DNA from 2 places in the Micromonospora sp. WMMB235 genome. Region 1 is predicted to be linked to the other one. Evidence: riboswitches for the same ligand, from Rfam matches in the RefSeq annotation. Region 1 holds a riboswitch; the other holds the start of a gene.

Region 1 (3,398 bases):
CGCTGGTGGAGCGCGGGGTGGAGGACGAGGTGATCCCCGCCTGCGAGCGGTTCGGCCTCGGCATGCTGCCGTTCTTCCCGCTCGCCAACGGGCTGCTCACCGGCAAGTACAAGCGCGGCGAGGCGCCCCCGGCGGGCAGCCGCCTGGCCGGTGGCGGCCGGTACGCCGAGCGGCTGGCCGCCGCACGCTGGGACGTCATCGAGGCGATCGAGGCGTACGCGGCCGAGCGCGGCATCAGCATGCTCCAGGTGGCCATCGGCGGCCTGGCGGCCCGTCCCGCCGTGACGTCGGTGATCGCCGGCGCGACCACTGCCGACCAGGTGAAGGCCAATGCCGAAGCCGGGACGTGGCAGCCGTCCGACGAGGACCTGACCGCCTTGGACGCCATCCTCTGACCGTCCCTGCCGGTACATACGCGCCCGCTCGCGCGTCGGGGGTGCGCCCGCTCGCGCGTCGGGGGTGCGCCCGCTCGTCGGCGTGCGAGCGTCGGGGCTTGCCCCGCGCGGCGTGCGCCCACCGTGGCCCGCCCGGGGAGGCACCCGTGGCGTTCCACTCAGGGGCAGCGCTCACGATGAGTGGAACGGTATGGGTGTCAAGAGGGCCCACAGACACCCACGGCGTTCCACTCGTCGCCAGGTTCAGTCGCGAGTGGAACGCCATAGGTGTCTGTGGGCGGCCTGATCTTGGGCGGCCCGGCCCGGCCCGGCCAGGCGGCGGCTGGCGGGCCGGGGGCGCGGCGGGGCGAGACTCGGGGCTGCGGGGCTGCGGGGCTGCGGGGCTGCGGGGCTGCGGGGCTGCGGCTGTGGGGCTGCGGGCTGCGGGCTGCGAGCCGGGGTGCGGGGGGCTGCGGGTGCGGATCAGTGGTTTGCCGCGGCGGCGCGACGTTCTGCCAGGGCCTGGCGCACCAGGGCGACAGTGGCGTCGGGCCGGCGTAGCACGTCGTCGACGGTGAACCGGAGCACGACCCACCCGGCCGCGCGGAGCGCGTTCAGGCGCGCCACGTCCCGCCGGAAGTGAGCCCGTTCCCGGTGGTGGTCGCCGTCGTACTCGACCGCGAGGCGGAGAGCCGGCCAGGCCAGGTCCACCCGGGCCACGAAGCGTCCGCCGGCGCGCACCTCGTGCTGGGCGGTCAGCGGGCCGAGACCGGCGTCGAGGAGGAGCAGCCGCAGCCGCGTCTCCATCGGGGACTCGCTCAACGGCTCGGCCATCGCCAGTACCTCGCGCAGCAGCGGAGCGCCCGGCCAACCCGGCCGGTCGGCGGCGTAGGCCCGCAGGACGGGCAGCTTCACGACCCGGCGACGCAGCAGCGCGTCGACGGCGACCAGCGCCTCGGCGAGTGAGCCCTGCCGGCCCAGGTCGAACGCGGTACGCAGCGGGGTCGTGACCGGCAGCCCCGCGAACCGGGTGCGGTCCGACTCGGGCAGGGGCGACCGGGTCACCAGCAGCCGTGGATGAGGACGCATGCGGGCCGGGCTCGGCAGCAGCACGGTGACCGGCGCGTCGCGGCTGAGCACGTCCGTGCCGAACAGCCAGGCGGCGCTGCGTCCCGCCAGTGCGGCACCCGGCGGCAGGCGCAACGCCACCGCCTCGCACCACATCCGGTGGTCGTCGGCGCGGTGTCCGTCCCGGTGCACGTACACGTCCGGCAGCAGGCGGATCCAGGTCGGCCCGCGCAGCATCGTCCAGGTGAGCAGTCCTTCGGAGACGGCATGGCTGGCCCGGAACGGCAGGATCGCCAGGCGGCGCGGGACACGGGCGGGGACGGACATCCCGGCAGCGTGTCGTGACGAGACGATCACCTGTTGCCCCGGTACGGCATGTGAACGGTTCCTGGGAAAAACCTCACCCGGGGTTCCGTACGGGCGGGAGGCGTCGTACGGTAGGCCGCAAGTGACCCACGGGAGCCCGGTGCGGACCGGGCTGAGAGGGGGGCTGGGAGCCCCCGACCGTCGAACCTGATCCGGGTAATGCCGGCGCAGGGAGGAGCGTTGCCGTGCTGTCCCTGGGACGACTGCATCTCATCACCGACACCCGGCCGGGGCGTGACCCGCTCGCCGTGCTGCGCGCCGCCCTGCCCGTGGCGGGCGCCGAACTCGTCGTGCAGGTGCGCGTGGAGGACGACGCCACCGACCGCGAGGCGTACGAGCTGGCGTGCCGGGTGACCGAGGCGTGCCGGCCGTACGGGGCACAGTGCCTGGTCAACGACCGGCTGCACGTGGCGCTCGCGGTGGACGCCGCCGGGGGCCACGTCGGCGCGGACGATCTGCCGGTCGCAGCCGCGCGCCGGGTGCTCGGCCCGGACGCGGTGCTCGGCGCGACCGCCCGGGAGCCGGTGGGCGCCCGCGCGGCCGTGGATGCGGGCGCGAGCTACCTGGGCGTGGGCCCGTGCCACGTCACCACCACCAAGTCCGGCCTGCCGGACCCGATCGGCCCCGAGGGGTTACGCGCGGTCGCCGAGGCGGTCAGCGTCCCGGTGATCGCGATCGGTGGGGTGACGGCCGCGAGCGTGCCGGCGCTGCGGGCCGCCGGGGCGTACGGGGTGGCGGTGGTCGGCGCGCTCAGCCTGGCTGCCGATCCCGCGCACGCCACCGCCGAGCTGCTGCGGGCGCTGACGTGTTAAAAGGGGGCCCTTCCTCTACCGGAGGCGTTAACAGGGGGCCCTTCCTTACCGACGTGGCGGTGGTGGGCGCCGGGCCGGTGGGACTCGCGATCGCGTGGCGGTGCGCGCAGCGCGGACTGCGCGTGGTGGTGCACGACGACCGGCCCGGGTCGGGCGCCTCGTCGGTGGCCGCCGGGATGCTGTCGCCGGTCGCGGAGGCGTACTTCGGTGAGCACGAACTCACAGCGCTTCTCGTCGGGTCCGCCGCCCGCTGGCCCGGTTTCGCGGCCGAACTGGCCGGGGCGAGCGGCGTCGACCTCGGGTACCGCACCGAGGGCACGCTCGTCGTCGGGCTCACCGCCGACGACCTGGCCGAGGCGGGGCGGCTGTGGTCGTACCAACGGGGTCTGGGACTGCCGATCACGCCGCTGCGGCCCTCGGAGCTGCGCGACCGCGAGCCGGCGCTGGCACCGCGCGTGCGCGGCGGCGCGGTGGCCCCCGGCGACCACCAAGTGGATCCGCGACGGCTGGTCGCCGCGTTGCGCACTGCTGCGGAACGCGTCGGCGTGGAGCTGCGCCCGGCCCGCGTCGGCGCGCTGTCCGAGGTGGACGCCCGGGTCACTGTGGTCGCGGCCGGCTGCGGCGCGGCGAGCCTGACCGGCCTGCCGGTCCGGCCGGTCAAGGGCCAGGTGCTGCGGCTGCGCGCGCCGGGTGGCGGTCCGCCGGGCTTCCGGCACGTGATCCGGGGGTACGCGGACAGCGAGCCGGTCTACCTGGTGCCCCGGGACAGCGGTGAGGT
Region 2 (3,398 bases), 700 kb from region 1:
CCCGGCCGGCGATCTCCATGGCCAGCGCCTCGGAGTGCCCGGTGCCGAACGCGTGCACCACACCGTCGGCGCGCAGCGCCGCCGCGATCAGGTCGGCCGCGTCGGCCACGTTCTGCCGCTGCTCGGCGGCGACCCGGCCGATCGTCTCGGTCACCACCGCCAGGTACGCCTCGGCGCTCACCGTCATGCCTCCTCCGTTCCCGCGCACCGGGCGAGGATCGCCTCGGCCAGCGGGCCGGGCGCCTCGTCCGGGATCCAGTGGCTGACGCCGGGCAGCGTCACGAACCGGTAGTCACCGGTGACGTGCGCGGCGCACGCCTGCGCGGCCGTCCGGCCGATCGCCACGTCCTTGTCGCTCCACACGAACGTGGTCGGCACCCCGACCGGGGCGACCGCCTTCATGTCCGCACCGGTCATCGCGCGGTACCAGTTCAGCGCCGCCGTCAACGCGCCCGGCTCGCGCATCGGCTCGGCGTACCGGGCCACCACGTCGGCGTCGCCCACTCCGCTCAGCAGCTTGCGCAGCGTGGCGCCGTTCCACGCCAGCAGCACCTTCTCCGCCGTACCGGGCTTGCGGAACAACGCGATGTAGGCGGACTTGACCTTCTGCCGCGGGTCGGTGGCGAGCGCGTGGCCCATCGCGGCCGGGTGCGGCACCGACACCGCGGTCAGCGTCCGCACCCGCTCCGGGTGCGCCGCCGCCAGCCCCCACGCCACGATCGCGCCCCAGTCGTGGCCGACCACGTGGGCGCCGGTCACCCCGAGTGCGTCCAGCACCGCAGCCGCGTCGGCCACCAGCTCCGGAATCCGGTACGCCCCGACGTCGGCCGGACGCGCGCCGGGTGAGTAGCCGCGCTGGTCGAGCGCGTACGTGCGCAGCCCGGCGGCGTGCAGCGCGGGCGTGACCGCGTCCCACTCACCGGAGTGCTGCGGGAAGCCGTGCAGCAACAGGACCGGGTCACCGTCCTCGGGGCCGCCGGCGCGTACCTCGAACGTCAGTCCCCGCGCATCCACCAGCATGATCGCCACCATACCGACACTCGCCCTGCTGGGCCGGGGCCTGTGGTCGGTGCTAGCGTCTGCGACGAGACAACTTCACATCCGACAGGGGAGCGCACAGCGCTGAGAGTGCGGGCCGGTGCCCGCAGACCCTCGAACCTGATCTGGGTAATGCCAGCGCAGGGAGTTCGGTCGACCTCCAGCCGCGTCGCCGTCCGGTGACCACCGGGCGCGGCGTGCGTCTTCTCCTGGTTCACCTCGACGAACTGGGAGCCAACCGTGAACCACACCGACAGCAACCGCTGGCGTACCGTCGACATCGTCGTCGCCTCGGTCATCGCCGTCGCCTTCGGCGTCGTCTTCTGGGCCTGGGGCCTGCTCTGGAGCGCCACCGACGCGGCGTTCGCGTTCTTCCCGCCGGCGCAGGCCGTGCTCTACGGCGTGTGGCTGATCCCGGCGGTGCTCGCCGGCCTGATCATCCGCAAGCCGGGCGCCGCGCTGTACTGCGAGACGGTGGCCGCGATCATCTCCGCCCTGCTGGGCAGCCAGTGGGCGAGCATCGTGATCCTCCAGGGCCTGATGCAGGGCATCGGCGCCGAGCTGGCCTTCGCCGCGTTCCGGTACCGCTCGTTCCGACTGCCGGTGGCGGTGCTGGCCGGCGCGCTGACCGGCCTCGGCGCGGCGATCTTCGACTTCGTCTACTGGAACAAGGCGTTCGACTTCGCCTCCTACCGCCTCCCGTACGCGCTGATCACGATCGTCAGCGCCACGATCGTCGCCGGTTTCGGCGCGCACGTCCTCACCCGCGCGCTGGCGAACACCGGCGTCCTGGACCGCTTCCCCGCCGGCCGCGACCGAGCCCTGGTCTGACGCCTCCATCGTGTCGATCATGAAGTTGGCGGCCGTTTCGGCACCCGTCATCGCCGTCAACCTCATGATCGACGGAGAAGAGGGGGTGGGTGGGCGGTGAGCGGGGTGGTGCTGCGGGGGTTCGGGTGGCGGCACGGGGGACGGAAACGCTGGGCTCTGCGCGGGGTGGATCTGCGCGTGGAGAGCGGCGAGCGGGTGCTGCTGCTCGGACCCTCCGGCGCCGGTAAGAGCACGCTGCTGGCCGCGCTGGCCGGGCTGCTGCCGGAGGACTCCGGCGAGCAGGAGGGCACCGTCGAGATCGACGGGCTGGACCCGCGCAAGGCCCGCGAGCGCGTCGGCATCGTCTTCCAGGACCCGGAGACCCAGCTCGTGATGGCCCGCTCCGGCGACGACGTGGCGTTCGGGCTGGAGAACCGTGGCGTACCCGCCGGGGAGATCTGGCCCCGCGTCGACGAGGCGCTGCACCGGGTCGGTTTCCCGTACGACAGGGACCGCCCCACCGCAGCGCTCAGCGGCGGCGAGCAGCAGCGGCTGGCGCTGGCCGGCACGCTCGCGCTGCGTCCCGGGCTGCTGCTGCTCGACGAGCCCACCGCCAACCTCGACCCGGCCGGTGCCACCCTGATCCGCCGGGCCGTCGCGAACGCGCTCGACCCGGACACCACGATGGTCCTGGTCGAGCACCGGGTCACCGAGGCACTGCCGCTGGTCGACCGCGTCGTGGTGCTGGAACCCGGCGGCGGGGTGCGCGCCGACGGGCCGCCCGAGGCGGTCTTCGCCGCGCACGGCGACGCGCTGGCCGCCGCCGGGGTCTGGGTACCCGGCCACGTCGCGCCACCCCGGCACGCCACCACGCCGCCCGGCGACGTGCTGCTCACCGCGGAGCGGCTCGGCCTGTCGCCCCGGCTAGACCCCACCGATCTCCGGGTACGCGCCGGCGAGGCGCTCGCCGTCCTCGGCCCCAACGGCGCCGGCAAGTCCACACTGGCGCTGCTCCTGGGCGGCCTGCTGAAGCCCGGCACGGGCGCCGTCACCGCGTCGGCGGCACTCGCCGGGCGGGACGCGCGTACTCCCCCGCACCGCTGGCGGGCACCCGCGCTGGTACGCCGGATCGGTTCGGTGTTCCAGGACCCGGAACACCAGTTCGTCACCGCCACGGTCCGCGACGAGCTGGCGCTCGGCCCGCGCCGCACCGGCCGGCCCGAGTCGGCGGTGACCGCCACCGTCGACGAGCTGCTGCACCGGTTGCGGCTGGACCGGCTGGCCGGCGCCAACCCGTACACCCTCTCGGGTGGGGAGGCGCGGCGGCTGAGTGTGGCGACGGCCCTGGCCACCGCGCCCCGCCTGCTGATCTGCGACGAGCCCACGTTCGGCCAGGACCGGCGGACCTGGCTGGAGCTGGTCGACCTGCTCGCCGAGCTGCGCGACGCCGGGCACGGCGTGGTCGCGGTGACCCACGACGAGGACTTCGTCGCCGCGCTGGCCGACACGACGCTCACCCTGCACCGCTCCCCCGCCGGGGTGGCCACGTG

The links. Region 1 has a riboswitch for thiamine pyrophosphate ahead of thiE (thiamine phosphate synthase). Riboswitches for the same ligand answer to the same signal wherever they lie in the genome.
Region 2: another riboswitch for thiamine pyrophosphate. It lies ahead of BFV98_RS26130 (ECF transporter S component); the one in region 1 lies ahead of thiE (thiamine phosphate synthase).

What each region holds. Positions count from the first base shown of each region.
Region 1 covers NZ_MDRX01000001.1:5,161,006-5,164,403, forward strand. Annotated here, with positions in the region: gene BFV98_RS22880 (aldo/keto reductase) at 1-395, shown strand, start outside; gene BFV98_RS22885 (DUF559 domain-containing protein) at 858-1,769, opposite strand; TPP riboswitch at 1,888-1,999, shown strand; gene thiE (thiamine phosphate synthase) at 1,994-2,620, shown strand; gene thiO (glycine oxidase ThiO) at 2,614-3,398, shown strand, end outside.
Region 2 covers NZ_MDRX01000001.1:5,864,314-5,867,711, reverse strand. Annotated here, with positions in the region: gene BFV98_RS26140 (sugar isomerase domain-containing protein) at 1-187, opposite strand, end outside; gene BFV98_RS26135 (alpha/beta fold hydrolase) at 184-1,020, opposite strand; TPP riboswitch at 1,097-1,203, shown strand; gene BFV98_RS26130 (ECF transporter S component) at 1,279-1,869, shown strand; gene BFV98_RS26125 (ABC transporter ATP-binding protein) at 1,966-3,398, shown strand, end outside; gene BFV98_RS26120 (energy-coupling factor transporter transmembrane protein EcfT) at 3,396-3,398, shown strand, end outside.